4 regions of the Mesobacillus sp. LC4 genome follow, and region 1 is predicted to be linked to each of the others. Evidence: riboswitches for the same ligand, from Rfam matches in the RefSeq annotation. Region 1 holds a riboswitch; each other region holds the start of a gene.

Evidence for each region. A riboswitch is a leader RNA that binds a small molecule or an ion and turns the genes downstream of it on or off. The one in region 1 is predicted to bind S-adenosylmethionine.
Region 2: linked by a shared signal. The riboswitch ahead of AB5I83_RS05760 (methionine biosynthesis PLP-dependent protein) and the one ahead of AB5I83_RS11315 (sugar ABC transporter substrate-binding protein) in region 1 are both predicted to bind S-adenosylmethionine.
Region 3: linked by a shared signal. The riboswitch ahead of metK (methionine adenosyltransferase) and the one ahead of AB5I83_RS11315 (sugar ABC transporter substrate-binding protein) in region 1 are both predicted to bind S-adenosylmethionine.
Region 4: linked by a shared signal. The riboswitch ahead of AB5I83_RS12195 (trans-sulfuration enzyme family protein) and the one ahead of AB5I83_RS11315 (sugar ABC transporter substrate-binding protein) in region 1 are both predicted to bind S-adenosylmethionine.

The regions. Positions count from the first base shown of each region.
Region 1 is NZ_JBGCUB010000003.1:90,954-95,027, forward strand. Features, by position in the region: gene AB5I83_RS11310 (sugar ABC transporter ATP-binding protein) at 1-97, opposite strand, end outside; gene AB5I83_RS11315 (sugar ABC transporter substrate-binding protein) at 345-1,442, opposite strand; SAM riboswitch class I at 1,547-1,656, opposite strand; gene AB5I83_RS11320 (dynamin family protein) at 1,806-4,074, opposite strand, start outside.
Region 2 is NZ_JBGCUB010000001.1:1,121,620-1,125,693, reverse strand. Features, by position in the region: gene AB5I83_RS05770 (bifunctional homocysteine S-methyltransferase/methylenetetrahydrofolate reductase) at 1-237, opposite strand, end outside; gene metC (cystathionine beta-lyase) at 234-1,418, opposite strand; gene AB5I83_RS05760 (methionine biosynthesis PLP-dependent protein) at 1,415-2,530, opposite strand; SAM riboswitch class I at 2,690-2,802, opposite strand; gene AB5I83_RS05755 (M4 family metallopeptidase) at 3,647-4,074, opposite strand, start outside.
Region 3 is NZ_JBGCUB010000007.1:29,193-33,266, forward strand. Features, by position in the region: gene AB5I83_RS19215 (DUF3231 family protein) at 1-90, shown strand, start outside; gene pckA (phosphoenolpyruvate carboxykinase (ATP)) at 175-1,764, opposite strand; SAM riboswitch class I at 2,049-2,191, shown strand; gene metK (methionine adenosyltransferase) at 2,477-3,679, shown strand; gene asnB (asparagine synthase (glutamine-hydrolyzing)) at 3,936-4,074, shown strand, end outside.
Region 4 is NZ_JBGCUB010000003.1:264,143-268,216, reverse strand. Features, by position in the region: gene AB5I83_RS12205 (YitT family protein) at 1-18, opposite strand, end outside; gene AB5I83_RS12200 (CBS domain-containing protein) at 197-1,366, shown strand; SAM riboswitch class I at 1,606-1,710, shown strand; gene AB5I83_RS12195 (trans-sulfuration enzyme family protein) at 1,803-2,948, shown strand; gene AB5I83_RS12190 (general stress protein) at 3,103-3,669, shown strand; gene AB5I83_RS12185 (hypothetical protein) at 3,737-3,880, opposite strand; gene safA (SafA/ExsA family spore coat assembly protein) at 4,001-4,074, shown strand, end outside.

The DNA of each region.
Region 1 (4,074 bases):
ACGCATGGATGCTGCCCGTTTCTGTGCTGAAATCCACCTCATTCAGCGCACGCACTCCCGGAAAGTCAATACTGATGTTTTTCATTTGAAGTTTCATCCCCGGGCCTCCTCTCTATCATTCTGCAAAGCAGACACTCTCGTAAGTTTGAGAGTGTCTGTTTTGTTTTGTTTGAGTGTAAACTGGAAAAAATCGTGCGGAATTTCCAATTCGCTATAAAAGTGAAATTCTCGCTATATATATTGAAAAGTCGCTATATTATTGGAAAAGTCGCTATATAATCGAGAAAGTCGCTATATAATATTTTTTTCAGCTATAAAAACTTCTCAACCAACCATTTCAATAGTTATTTCTTATAATGATCCTTCAATTTCTCCATCCAGTCTTCCAAAAATGCATCCGATTTGCCCCAGCCTTCGATGATTTCAGCTAAATTCGCCATGTTCACCGGCTCTTTTGACTGCTGGAGCTCTTCCTGGGAAATCAGTGATGCTTCTAAGTCGTAGCTTGCTGGAGTTTCTTCACCTGCAAGCTTTTTCGCAAGCAATCTCATATTCACTTCCCCAATCAGCTTTGGATCAACAGCGGCCGTGTATTTCCATGAGCTTCCATCTCCCTGGATTTCCTGCAGGTCAGCATTGGATACATCAATTCCGTAAATCTTGATTTCATCGCGGCCCGCTTCCTTGATGGCACGTGCTGCACCGATCGCAAACGCGTCCCAAGTTGCGAAAATCGCGTCAATTTCTCCTTTTGGATGCTTATTCAGCATGGCTGCAACAGCGTTCTGCGTCTGGACGCTTGTATCAGCGGCGGCCACTCCGAATCTCTCAACTTCTTTGATTCCCGGATTCGCCTTTAAGGTTTCCTGGTAAACTTTATTTCTTCTGACCATCGGCGGGAAGCCATCTACCCATAGATAAACGATATTTGCTTCGCCATTTTGGTCTTTCACAAGCTGGTCCAGCGCCTGTGTGGCGAGGGCTTCATCGTCCTGGGAAGTAAGAGTGACACCTTCTACCTGAGCAAGGTCTGGATTCGAATCAAAAGTCACGACACTTTTGCCCTCATCCACTAACTTTTTCACATCATCTACTGTTGCCGCATCGTCACCATGCGAGATGATGAATCCATCATAATCCTGCTGCAGCCCTTGGTTAATCGCGTCATGGAATTTTGCTGTATCTCCATTCGCAGTAAAAACATCTACCTTGAAGCCAAGAGCTTCTCCTTCTGCTTTTGCTCCGGCTAAAAATTGTGCAGTATGGTCGTCTCCGCCGATCTTGCGGATCACTTTAATTTTGACTTCCTCACCTTTGGCAAATCGCTCCGGAACTCCCTCAACAGGACCAGAGGCCGTCTTCGTCTCTCCCCCGCCACAGCCTGTCAGCAGCAATGCAGAAGCAACTGCACCTAAAAATACTTTTTTCATTCCTTTTTTCATCTGAATTTCCCCCTTTGATTGATCTGCCTGTCTAACACAAATAAAAAAACCTCTCCAGAAAAGAGAGGTTTCAAACGCAGTAAAAATGCAAAGGTCGGATTCCTCTCTTATCTTTCAAAACAAAAAAAATTGTTTTGCAGGATTTAGCACCAATTCCAATTGGAACGGTTGCTGGGCGTCATAGGGCCAGTCCCTCTGCCACTCTTGATAAGAGAATTTCTTTATTGAGTTAATGTTGCAAATCGATAAATTTTACTTTAAACTCCTATACTCATATTGTCAATATTATTTCGAAAATTTAATTTTATTCTTTTTTCACACCAAGCAAAAAGGAAGACTCCAATCGGAATCTTCCTTTTTCAATTAACCTCTCCCTGCAGCGGTCATCCATTCAAACTGGCGAAGCTTCACTTCGTACAGTGTCAATGGGTCGCGGTACAGCTCTGGGTTGATTCTCATTTTTTCAAGCTCGGTCTTGCCATAACCAATTTCGGAATTGGCATCTTCTACTGCTTTTTCTAGTACGTTGAATGGATTTTTGAAGAACAGGTTCACGTCGCGTTCAATCGATTTTTCAAAAATCTCGAATTGCTGCAGGAATCTTTTCGCGGTGGTCACGCCGATCTCATAATAATCTTCTGTCTCCAGATAGGTTTTATATCGGTTATAAAGCATCGCATTGTTTTGCGGCAGCACGCCTAGCAGCTTGCCTGCGCTCTTCAGGAAGAATTGCTGCGGTGTCGAGCGGTTCATGATGTTGATTTTTTCATAGTGAACGCCGTTCGTCATCCGATTTGCATCGCGGCGCCAATCATCAAGTACCCTGAAATCGCAGTCCAGGCTGATCCGTTCATCTCCATACATCGAGTTAAAACCGTCAGCCATTTCATTCAAATAGTTTTGGCTATGATCGAATTCGTCCTTCGAATGCTGAATCCATCCTTGCAAATCCTCATGGAATTTCGGCAACAGTGTTTCATCAAGATATTCTCTTATCTTCTTGTTCATCGCTTCATCCATTTCAGTATGGATTTTTCCGAAATCGCTGTCCTCTGTTACCAATTCAGAACAACTCCGCAGGATTTCCGGAATTTTTTCAATGATTTCCGTACGGGTTTCGTCCTTGATTTTACGGTATGACTTCTGAATGGATTTCGATTTCTCTTCCTCGATGTCACCCAGTTGATTGATCGCACCATTCAGCTTGCTTACCATCTCTTCGTTCCAGCTGATTGTTTCCATATGGTCATTTTCAATTTCAATCCGTTTATCAAGCAAATACGTGATCGCCCTTCTCACAAAGAATTGCAGTTTTGCTGTGCGCTCCTGATCGAAGTCTACTGTGCTTCTGTTTGCTTTGATAAAATCAGAGAAATCTCTCAACTGCTTGCCTTTATCATAAGTAGCTGAGAAAGCGAACATCTTTGCTTCAGGATAGTATTGGCTGATTTCCGCTGATGTTTGGTCGAATACTTCTATTGCCTCTTGCTGACTGTAGACAGCATCTATTTTATTCAACAGGAAGTGAATAGGAAGCTGCGGGAAGTACTCGGATATTTTCGTGAGGATTTCCCTTTCTTTTTCCGTAAAAGGGTCATTTGCGTTAAGCACGAATAATAGGCTGTCAGCAAACCTCAAGTAATTGTACAACGGATGATTGTCATAGTTATTACGATTGATTCCTGGAGAATCAATTAGCGCCAACTGATGGTCGTGCAGGAATGGGAACTGAGCTCTGAAGTCAATGATCGTTTCCTTTTTATGGTTCTGGCGGCGAACTCCGGCGGATTCCTTGAAGTCCTCGAGATCCGTGATTTGGCGGACTGCCGTATCGTTAATTTCCTGGATTTCCGGATTCTCATCGTTCATGAACCTGATGACAGCACCAGTTGGAGTTGTAATCAGCTCTTCGCCAACAATCGTATTGACGAAGGATGACTTTCCATTTCCGGATAAACCGGCAATCAGCAGATTATGGACATTGGTTTCCTGGAGCTCACGGACCATCCATTTTATCCTGTTGCCTACTTCGATTTCATGGTTCTCAGCCCACTTAATGATGGTCTCAAATAACTGCATGCTATCTTCGTATCCATTATCGTATTGACGCGAATTCAGGACAAGGTTCTCCGCGTCGTGAATCGCCGACGTGGTTATGGTTCCTGGAAAAACCTCATTCCAAGCAATGATTGATGATGCTGAAACAAGGCTGTTAACTGGACTCGTAATTTTCAGCCAGTTCGTCAGCAACTCAGGAATCAGCGGTGAGATTTCCTTAATCAACCGATCTCCATTAATCAATTCGAAGTAAGTGTCCTGATAGACCGCTGAAAGATGGGTCCAGCCATCTCTTCTATTGCCGTCCATCCCGCTGAACAGTTGGTTGAATTCCCTCAGCCATTTCATATAGGAACTTTGATCCCGATAACTTTCCCACAGGGATACAGACAGCTGTTCAAACCGGCTTCTATCCACCTGGAATAGGACGGATAAAGCTTCGTTAAAATAAGAAGGTGAGAACTGGCGGGTATGCCCCTGTTCTACATACTGATTCAAGACGTCGAACCATTTCGGCGAACCGGTTCGGACGCCTTCATTGACTGCCAGTTCAACCGCATTCTCCCAGTCGTGA
Region 2 (4,074 bases), on a different contig from region 1:
TTTTACCTGGTCCTCGAGTCCATATCTTTCAAGTTTTATATAATTCGCTGCGTAGGTGTTCGTCTGGATCAAATCGGCACCTGCATTGATATAAGCTTTATGGATCTGGATGATGTCATCAGGATGCGAAACATTCAACTCCTCATAACAAGTACCGGCTCCATAAGCGTGGAGGAGAGTCCCAATCGCTCCGTCGGCAATTAATATTTCATTTTCCAGGCGTTTCAGAAAACTCATTTGACTTCCTCCTTTTTCACTGCAAAAATCCCTGCACTATTCAAAGCTTGGTCAATGTCCGCAATCAAGTCCTCTGCGCTCTCTAGCCCGACTGAGAGCCGGAGGAGGCCATCACTGATTCCGCGTCTTTCACGTTCATGCTGCGGCATGGCTGCATGGGACATTTTTGCGGGGTAGGAGAGGATGGACTCAACCGCTCCAAGACTTACTGCAAAAACAGGCAGTTTCAATTGTTCTATAAATCTAGATAAAAGCTTTGCATTCTCAAGTTCAAAAGATAATACAGCTCCGGGTCCAGAAGCCTGCTGCTTTTGAATGCCTGACTTAGGGTGGTTCAGAAGACCAGGGTAAAAGACATTCTTGATGAAAGGCTGTTTATGTAAAAATTCAGCGATTTTCTTGGCGCTTTCCTGAGACTGATTCATTCTGACCGACAGAGTCTTCATGCCTCGCATCACAAGCCATGCATCCTGTACCCCCAAGACTGCACCAAATGAGTTCTGAAGGGAATACAGCCTTTTTGCCAGTTCTTCATCCTTGACTACCGCTAGACCCGCGACCGTATCACTGTGGCCGGATAAAAACTTTGTAGCGCTGTGAAGGACAATATCAGCTCCGAATTCAAGAGGTCGCTGCAAGTAGGGTGTCATGAAAGTGTTATCAACAAAGGTTAGGGCACCGTGACTCTTCGCTATTTCGCTGATCGCGGCAATATCCGTTACTTTTAACAGGGGGTTGGAAGGCGTTTCTGCATATAGCAGGGCTGTGTTTGGCCTGATCGCTTGTTCCACTGCCTCAAGATCGGTCATATCGACAAAAGTGTGCTCAATACCAAAACGGTTCAACACCAGTGTCACCATCCGGTATGTCCCGCCATAAACATCCTCGGTGACGACCACATGATCACCCTGCGAGAGAAGCAAAAATGCCGTTGAAATTGCTGCCATTCCAGAAGAAAAAGCAAAACCCCGGATACCCCCTTCAAGCTCGGCGATAATGTCCTCAAGCGCCTCTCTGGTGGGATTAAGGCTGCGGCTATAATCATATTTCCCGAACTTGTCTGCCGAGAGCTGATGGAAGGTAGAGGCATGCTGGATGGGCACACTCACTCCACCGGTTGCAGGGTCAAATTTATGCTTGTTATGCAGAAGCTGGGTTTCGAAAGTATATGGATGGCTCATAAAACTTCAACCTCCTGGCGTGCTTTATTGAATGAATGATCCAAGTCAGATTTCAAATCCTCCACATTTTCGATTCCCACCGAGAACCGCAGCAGCCTTTCACAAACACCCGTTTTTTCTCGTATTTCTGCCGGGATGTCAGCATGTGTCTGTGTTGCAGGATAGGTAATAAAGCTTTCAACTCCGCCAAGACTTTCAGCAAACGTGATGACTGATAGACTTTGTAAAAATGGATTGACCATGGCAGGTGAATGTACCCTGAAAGAAATCATTCCGCCTCTTCCGGGATAAAGGACATCCTTCACTGCAGGATGATGCTGTAAATAACCGACCAATTCACTGGCATTTTTCTCATGGCGTTCCATTCTTAATGACAATGTCTTCATACCACGGATCAGCAGCCAGGAGTCGAATGGACTTAAGACCGCTCCACCGCCATTATGATGGAGGAAGAGGGATTCACATAGATGCTCACCCTTTGCCACGATCAGGCCTGCAAGCACGTCATTATGCCCTCCAAGATATTTAGTTGCACTGTGAATGACGATATCGGCACCTAAAGTCAATGGTTTTTGCAGCAGGGGAGTGTAGAAGGTATTATCAACAATCAGAAGAATACCGTTCTCTTTAGCAATCTTGGCAATTGCTTCAATATCTGCTTGTTCCATCAGCGGATTCGTCGGCGTCTCTACAAAAAGAGCCTTCGTCTTTTGGGTTATGGCCGTTTTGATTTCGCTTAGATCAGACATGTCAGAATAAGTACTGTGTAATCCCCATTTTTTGAAACCTTGTTCGAGAAGACGATAAGTGCCTCCATATAAATCCTTAGAGACAATCCATTCATCTCCGTGCTCGAATAGTGAAAGAACGGTCCAGATTGCTGCCATTCCGGAGCTGCAGGCAAAGCCGCGATCACCCTCCTCCAGGTCTGCGATCGCCTTCTCAAGAATTTCACGAGTAGGATTGCCGGTGCGGACATAATCATAGCCGCTGGACTGGCCAATCCCTTCGTGCCGATAGGCTGTCGTCAAATAGATTGGTGGATTGACGGCTCCTGTTATTGTTTCACTCCTGTTTCCAAGCTGTGCAAGCTTTGTATCGATTTCTGCCAATAGACTCACTCCTAAAGATGTAGTGGAGGGCAATTTTTGTTTTACCTTCGGTTTAAAACAGACAGGTTCCACATAAGCTCCAGAAAACAATGCGGGAAGTCCTTAATAAAACAAAAAAAGCCTTCTTAAGAAGAAGACTTTTACAGATGATAGCCATTCTTCTTATCTGCCAAGTTAAAAAAACTTGCTGGAATTAGCACCTTTTCAACAAACAAGGTTGAAGGTTGCTGAAGCTTCATTGGGCCAGGACCCTCAGCTTCTCTGGATAAGATTTCATATTATTGAATTATTAAATTTCTCTAAATATTACAGCTGTTAAGGATGAATGTCAATCATTAAATTAAAGCGGTGAAGTAAATAGGTAAAAAATCATGGTGGGTGTGCGAATTAATTTGTTTTTGATAGATTCTGGGGGATAAGGGGGCTACTGCTGTCATGAATCTGATGTTATTATGATAGGTTTTCAGATTAAAGGCATAACCCTGTCAAGAATACGTTGTTTTTTTGACAACTTTTCAGCTTATGGAGGCGAACCTGTCAAGAATAGGATGTTTTTTTGACAGCTTTTCAGCTTATGGAGGCGAACCTGTCAAGAATAGGATGTTTTTTTGACAGCTTTTCAGTTTATGGACGCAAACCTGTCAAGAATCTGCTGTTTTTTTGACAGCTTTTAAGTTGATCGGGGCAAACCTGTCAAGAATACGTTGTTTTTTTGACAGCTTTTCAGCTTATCGGGGCAAACCTGTCAAGAATCTGCTGTTTTTTTGACAGCTTTTCGGCTTATAGAGGCAAACCTGTCAAGAATCTGCTGTTTTTTTGACAGCTTTTAAGTTGATTGGGGCAAACCTGTCAAGAATACGTTGTTTTTTTGACAGCTTTTCAGCTTATCGGGGCAAACCTGTCAAGAATACGTTGTTTTTATGACAGCTTTTCAGCTTATCGGGGCAAACCTGTCAAGAATACTTTGTTTTTTTGACAGCTTCTCAGTTAAAGGAGGCGAACCTGTCAAGAACAGCCCAGCACTTATTCCAGCAGAAAGCCAATTAACAAAAGAACAGAATGAAAAAACTAGCTCATCTCTAAAAGATGAGCCAGTCTGCCTTAAATATTTACCTATTAATATACTCCTACAGCATCAAAAGCTTTATTGACAGCATTTACTTCTGCGGAAGTGGATCCGTAAAGATCTTTTGCTGCTTGTACAGCTCCGGCTCGTGCCTGGCTGAAGTTAGTGGAAGATGTGAAATAGACTGTGTTTGCTCTATAGAAGATCGCACCCAATTTTTCTGTACCGATTCCTGGTACGGATACTCCATAATGTGAACCGCCTTCGCTCAGCAGGTAGGCAGCTTTATTGATGATTCCGCTGTTGATATGGACTCCACCATTATCGGACGTGCCAGTGTAACGAACAGAATAGTGATCTGGATCGCCGTATTTAGCAGGGTCACTCATGGAACGAAGGGCATCGCCGGCTTTATTTGGTGTGTAGATATCTTCACCGATTTCAAAATCAGGATTATTGTTGTCATGGAATTCAGCAA
Region 3 (4,074 bases), on a different contig from region 1:
GACGGGATTAAAATAATGATTAATAACAGATGGATGGAACAGCCTCCCCAAAATGTTGACAGGGAAGCATTAAGAAACAGAAGTAATTAGTATGAATTGTCATCAGAAAACCACGATAGCTAATAGTTGTAGAAAAAGAAAAGGGCCATTTCCGATTGGAAATGGCCTTTATGATTATTTCGCTGTTGGTCCGCCTTTTTCTTCGATCACAGATGGTACGTTTGTGAACTTTTTGAAGTTTTCGCGGAATTTGCCTGCGAGTTCGTTTGCTTTTGCGTAATATGCTTCTTTGTCGCTCCATGTCTTGACTGGCTGAAGGACATCGTCTGGTACTCCTGGGACATGTGCCGGGATATCCAGGCCGAAGATTTCGTCTTTGACGGTTTCGACATTGTTCAGTTCGCCTTCAAGCGCTGCCTGGACCATTGCACGAGTGTAGGCCAGCTTCATGCGGCTTCCTGTGCCGTATTCTCCGCCTGTCCATCCTGTGTTCACGAGAAATACCTTTGCATTGTGCTCATCGATCTTTTCACCGAGCATTTCCGCGTATCTTGTTGCTGCAAGCGGAAGGAAAGGTGATCCGAAGCAAGTTGAGAACGTTGCCTGCGGAGAAGTGATGCCGCGCTCAGTTCCAGCAAGCTTTGATGTATATCCACTCAGGAAGTGGTACATTGCCTGCTCCTTCGTTAACTTGGCGATTGGAGGCAGTACTCCGAATGCATCAGCAGTTAGGAAGACGATCGCGTTTGGATGTCCGGCAATGCTTGGGTCCACGATGTTTTCGATCGCCTGAATCGGATAGGCTGCACGAGTATTTTCAGTCAGGCTGCCGTCATCATAATCTGCCACACGTGTTTCTTCATCGACGACGACATTTTCAAGCACTGAACCAAAACGAATCGCGTCATAAATCTGCGGTTCTTTTTCCTTAGATAAGTTGATGCACTTTGCGTAGCAGCCGCCTTCGATGTTGAACACACCGTTAGCTGACCAGCCATGCTCATCATCACCAATCAAACGGCGATTGTTATCAGCTGAAAGAGTCGTTTTTCCTGTTCCGGACAGACCGAAGAACAAGGCTACATCGCCTTCGCGTCCCACGTTTGCAGAGCAGTGCATGGAAAGGATGCCGCTTTCAGGCAGAAGGTAGTTCATTACAGAGAAAATGGACTTCTTCATTTCGCCCGCATATTCTGTTCCGCCGATCAACACGACGCGCTGTTCGAAGGAGACGATGATGAATGTTTCGGAATTTGTTCCATCAACTTTTGGATCCGCTTTAAAAGTTGGGGCAGAGATCACTGTGAATTCAGATTCATGGTCCACAAGCTCTTCCTCTGTTGGGCGGATGAACAATTGATGGGCGAAAAGGTTATGCCAGGCGTATTCATTGATAACCTGAATCGGAAGGCGGTGTTTTGTGTCAGCACCTGCAAATCCTTTGAAAACGAATACTTCTTCTTTTTCTTTAAGGAAATTCAATACCTTATTATATAGTTTTGTGAAAGATTCTTCTGAAATCGGCTGATTAACAGAGCCCCAGTCAATTTTGTCCTTTACGGACACTTCTTCAACAATGAATTTATCTTTAGGTGAACGGCCAGTATACTTACCAGTTGTCGCTCTTACAGCGCCAGTTGAAGTCAGGAGCCCTTCATTTCGGTTCAGGACTTTTTCAACAAGCTGGGGAACGGATAACTGGATTTGCACATTGCTGCCACTTAATAATGCTGAAAGTTCATTTGATATTCCTACAACATTCATCGGAGAATACCTTCCTTTTTTAAAAGATTAATAATTTTGTAAGTGTTTACATCTCGATATTAGTATAACACATTTGTTCGATTAATCTATACTAATCGCTCGAAAAATTACCTTGTACCTATCTTGCGTTATATAATTCTTTCTTTATATAGTCAAGCGAAAAGGATGCTTTTCAAGACCATTTTAGTTTACAGAAAAACTTTCAACAACAATCGACAATTTTACCGAGAAAACCATTGACATGCCATTATAGTTTCGTTATGATTTGGACTTGAACGGATACTCTCTTATCCCGAGCTGGTGGAGGGACAGGCCCAATGAAACCCAGCAACCTGCAGACGTGAAAAAACAGCTTTTTGGAATGCTGACCTTTTTCCGGGCAAAGGTGCTAACCTGACGCAAGGGAACTGCCCTTGAACGATAAGAGCGAAAGGCGCGGATTTAAGCTAAAACCTTTCCTCGTAAATGGAGAGGTTTTTTATATTGCTTTTTTCTGTCCAATGCATTGAATTGCAGCTGGAATGCCTTCTTAGGTGTCATTGCTCCCGTGGGTGAGATTAGGAAAAAAGATATTCACCATGAATCCTAAACAAATTTTTCTAATAAAAACTCAGCGTTTATTTCATACTACATAGGGAATGAGTACCGTATCAACCCGAGGTCTGTATTGGGACAGCCTCGATCAATTTTTATACATGAGGGAGGAACTCAGATGTCAAACAAACGCCGTTTGTTCACTTCTGAATCAGTAACAGAAGGCCATCCGGATAAAATTTGCGACCAGATTTCTGACGCGATTTTGGATGCGATCCTTGCAAAAGATGCTAATGCACGTGTTGCTGCTGAAACATCAGTTACGACAGGCCTTGTACTAGTTGCAGGCGAAATCACTACATCTACATACGTAGATATACCTAAAATTGTTCGTGAAACCGTCAAGGAAATTGGTTATACTCGCGCGAAGTATGGTTTCGACTCTGAAACTTGCGCAGTGTTGACTTCCATTGATGAGCAGTCTGCTGACATCGCTATGGGTGTTGACCAGGCTCTTGAAGCACGTGAAGGACAAATGTCCGATGCAGAAATCGAAGCAATCGGCGCTGGGGACCAGGGCTTGATGTTCGGTTTTGCATGTAATGAAACGAAAGAGCTTATGCCTCTTCCGATTTCATTGGCTCACAAGCTTTCACGCCGCCTGACTGAAGTGCGCAAGGAAGAGATCCTTCCATACCTTCGTCCAGACGGTAAAACTCAAGTAACGGTTGAATACGATGAAAACGACAAGCCAGTCCGCATCGATACGATCGTTATCTCAACTCAGCACCATCCTGAAGTTTCGCTTGAGCAAATCCAGCGCAATCTTAAGGAACACGTGATCAATCCTGTCGTACCGGCAGAATTGATCGACGAGAACACAAAATACTTCATCAACCCAACTGGCCGTTTCGTAATCGGCGGACCGCAGGGTGATGCTGGTCTTACTGGCCGTAAAATCATTGTTGATACTTATGGCGGATACGCTCGCCACGGCGGAGGCGCATTCTCCGGTAAGGATCCTACAAAAGTTGACCGTTCAGCGGCATACGCTGCACGTTACGTTGCGAAAAACATCGTAGCTGCCGGCCTTGCTGAAAAGGTTGAAGTTCAGCTGGCATACGCAATCGGTGTTGCCCGTCCGGTATCCATTTCAATCGATACTTTTGGAACAGGCAAAGTAAGCGAGGATGTACTGATCGATGTTGTTGAAAGCAACTTCGACCTTCGCCCTGCTGGAATCATCAACATGCTTGACCTGCGCAAGCCAATCTACAAGCAGACAGCTGCTTACGGACACTTTGGCCGTTCTGACGTTGACCTTCCATGGGAGCGCACAGACAAGGCTGAGACGCTTCGCACTCAGGCACAAGGAAAATAAAAAAGTACAAGGGGAGTTGCATAGAAATATGTAACTCCCCTTGTTATTTACCGTCTAATCAAGGAACACCAAAATTATCATCAGGTTTGTGTATGGTCCAAAAGGTGTAAAATAGAGTATTACCTTAAATTTCCCTTAGATTTTACTGCAAAAATTTTGCGTTTAATGATAGTATTAGATGGTATGTTTTTTGGGTAGTAAAATCATTGGAAAATAACAATAAATTTTTTCTGAAATGGAGAAGGTGAAGTACATAATGTGTGGCTTTATCGGTTGTGTACATGAAAATGCACAGAAATTCAGCGGCGATGATAAGCAGCTGTTTAAAAATATGAATGACATCATCACCCATCGCGGTCCAGATGATGATGGATATTTCTTTGATGAGCATATCC
Region 4 (4,074 bases), 170 kb from region 1:
TTTCTTCGTTGCTGCCACTGAATATCAATCCCTTTTCTATAAAAATAACATCTGTGAATTAGTAATGTATGTACTATACTTATTGTATCAAACATAATGTTCATCTGGAATTTTTACATTATATATCCATGATTAGTAAAAGTACTAAATGGGGTAAGGAGAAAGGGAAGTTATTTGAAATTACGGAGGGGCTATCTTGGTTAATAATACTCAGAATAAACATAGATTCAATCATCAGTCAGGTTCAAAAAAACAGGCTGGTAAAAATAAAAAGTCATATATTCGTACAAATCCTAAGCAGCAAGTGTCAGATGAAAACAGACTGAAGCGAGTCGATGAAAAGGAACAAAAGCACCCTGGTAAAAAAGACAACGAAAGTGCGGATTCATCCAATACAGCTGGAAAAGGAAACGGCAACTCGCCGTCAAAAGTAAAACCAGACAACAAGCAGATTAGACGCGGGAAGAGTTCCTCATCTGAAGAACAATTAAAAAGTGGTAATGGTAACTCATCCTCCAATCAATCCAAAAGTAAAAATGGTAATGGGAAACCATCTTCTCAACAATCCAATAATGGGAATGGGAAAAAGCGAGGCAATGATGATGGAAGGAATCCCGAATCAGGCACCAATGCTTCTGAGGAGCATGAGGTAAAACATAAGGAGCAATCCGGAAAGTTCGAGACAGCTTTTAACAGGATTCATAAAGCGTTGAAGGAAATGGTGAAGGGAACGGACAGTGATGCGTTTGTCGAACTGCTGTATTCAGGCTATAAAAATCATTCATTAGTGCGTAAATATAAAAGTGAGCTTCATCAGTTTGCGAAGCTTCGCAATGCGATTGTCCATGAGCGGGTGAACGCGGATTATTATATCGCCGAGCCTCATATCGAAGTGGTTGAACGGATCGAGGAGATATGCAGGGAGTTCGAGAAGCCGCAGACAGCGTTATCGATCGCGACCAGCCCTGTGTTTTATTATTATGAAGATGCGTATCTTAAAGATGTTCTAAAGGTGATCAATAAGTTTGATTTCACAAGATTCCCTGTCTATGACAAGGATGATAAATATATTGCCCTGCTGACTTCAACGGAAATCATCCAGTGGATGGCGAAGCATTTTTCAGATAGCGTCGTGCATTTTGAGGACGTGAGGGTCAAGGAGCTACTGACGAAGGGGAAAAATTACTTTGTGACCTTTGTCGATGAGGATGCATCTTTGTATCATATTGAAGAGTTATTCGAGCGTTACCATACAAGAGGAAAAAAACTGCAGGCCGTCATCATCACGGAAACCGGTGACCGCCACGGGAAGCCAATTGGCGTGATCACGCCTTGGGACTTGCTTGACAGCGATCCGGAAGATTGAGTTTGTGCGATCTGTCATATACGTAAGACGAACGGTACCTAGGTATGAACTGTCAAGTGTGTATCACGAACGGTGCCGAGGTATGAACTGTCAAGTGTGTATCACGAACGGTGCCTCCGAAGTATGAACTGTCATTTATGTATTACGAACGGTACCGAAAGGATGAACCCTCATTGACGGAAAGCCGGAGAGGCTGGTATACTTCAGCTATTAAAAAACTATTTTTAAACCCGAAATAACTCTTATCCAGAGCGGCGGAGGGACAGGCCCTTTGAAGCCCGGCAACCTTATTTTTTTACGATGAAAGGTGCTGAGTTCTGAAGATTGCAGTCTGAAGATAAGAGAGGCTGATTGAACTGTAACCTCTCCTTATTGGAGAGGTTTTTTTATGATTGTTTTTACCATACGACTACGAATTCTAAAAGCAGGTGACAAGATGGCTAAAAAGTTTGAAACAGAAGTATTGCATTCAGTACATACGAAGCAACAGGGAATTAAAAGCAAGGCTACCCCGATATATCAGACGTCGGCTTTTACTTTCGATGACCTTGATGAGCTGGAGGGCTTTTATCAGGGAGAAGGGAATTATTTGTATTCCAGGGTTGGCAATCCGAATACGGATGAACTGGGTCAAGCCGTAGCAGCGCTTGAGTATGCAGAAGATGGAGTGGCGGCTTCTTCAGGGCTGGCTGGGATTTTAGCGGGTGTTCTGGCAGTTGTGAAAAATGGCGACCATATCGTGGCGGCTGATGATGTTTATGGCGGAAGTTTTCATATGCTGAAGGCTGAATTGGAACGCTTTGGAATCGAGACGACCTTTGTAGCGTTTGCGGATTTGCAAAATGTAGAACAGGCGATCCGACCGAATACGAAGCTTCTATATACTGAGTCCATCACAAATCCGCTTCTTCGTGTGGAAAAATTGGTAGAGGTCATCGCGCTTGCCAAGAAAAGAGATCTGATTGTTTTGGTGGATAATACATTTGCAACGCCGCTTCATGTTCGCCCGTTCACACTAGGAGCTGACCTGGTTGTCCACAGCGCGACTAAATACATTGGCGGCCATAGTGATGTCACATCAGGTGTCGTTGTTGGCAAGAAGGAGCTGATTGCAGAAGCACGTGCGAGGATCGTGAACCTCGGTGCGAACCTCAGTCCGTTTGAAGCGTGGCTTACATGCAGGGGGTTGAAGACTCTGGCGTTAAGAATGAAAACTCAATCAGAGAATGCCAGGATGCTGGCTGATAGTCTGAATGAAAATAAGAATGTCGCAAAGGTTTATTATCCATTTACTGAAGGTGAAAAGGGATTCGGCGCCATCGTAAGTATTGAACTCGCAGAACAGGTGGATGCAGATCAATTTTTCAAATCGCTTGGTTGGATTAAAATTGTGCCAACACTTGCAGGAGTCGAAACAACGGTCTCCCATCCACTGAAAACTTCCCATCGCGCGCTGCCGCCAGAGGCACAGGCAGAGCTTGGAATCACGTATCGACTAGTCAGGATTTCAGTTGGAATCGAAAATAGCGAGGATATCATTCAGCAATTTGAAGCAGCACTGTCTGCGGCTGTGGAAAAATAATCTGGAAGTAAATGAGCTACTTTGCACTGTTGCTTTTTAACTAAATGTAGATTTCAAAGAAAAAAATGTCCCATTTTATCGTTCGACATAAGGTTTACGCCTCTTGTATGCGGGTATTTTTAAAGGGACTACTCGTCTAAAGGAGGCTTTTATTATGTTTGAACATGAAAAACATCTTGTAGGAGTATATGATAACGAGCAAGACGCAATCCAGGCTGTTGAGGACCTGAAAAGACAGGGATACTCAACTGATGACATCTCTGTTATCAGTAAGAACGAAGATGAGATTCACGATGTCAATGAAGCAACCGGTACAAAGACTGAGGAAGGTCTGGCTGCAGGTGCAGCAACAGGAGGCGTATTAGGCGGCCTTACTGGATTATTGGCAGGCATCGGTGCGCTAGCGATTCCTGGAATTGGTCCAATCGTAGCTGCGGGCCCAATCGCTGCGACACTTACAGGTGCAGCAGTAGGCGCAGGTGCAGGCGGATTAGCCGGAGCACTGATCGGAATGGGCATTCCGGAAGATGAAGCGGAACGTTACGAAGGCTATGTAAAAGAAGGTAAGATTCTTGTAGTTGTCGAGCGTGACGAAAACAGAGTCGGCCTGAATGATAATGCTACAGCGGTTGATGGCACAAGGAATGTAGACCCAGTCGATGCACCACTGACTTCGGACAACCCTGCCAACACTCGTTTTGATAACACACGCGACTTTTAACTTTTAAAACCATGCCATTGTAAGAAGGCTGCCAGTTCATCCTGGCAGCCTTTTGGCATTCTACAACCTACTCTTCTCGCTTGCTATCCAACAAATCAACCCGGCTCACATCATCGTAATTAAAAGCAGATCTGATAAAAAACATTAACGTACCGCCCATTAAACCGAGACAAATGACAAAACCAATGGTCATCACCCAAAGATAGCCCATACTTTGCATTCCTCCCTTGAATAAACTATATGCAACGTTCTTGTGATGTTTTCTTATGAAAAATTAATAAAGTATAATTTCTTGGGTTTTTCTCATCCTATCAGGTGAGGAGGATTGAATATGTTCAAGAAAATACTTTTAGCTCTTTTATTGATGGTAATGGCTCTTCCAACCATTTCGTCCGCACAGCAGGT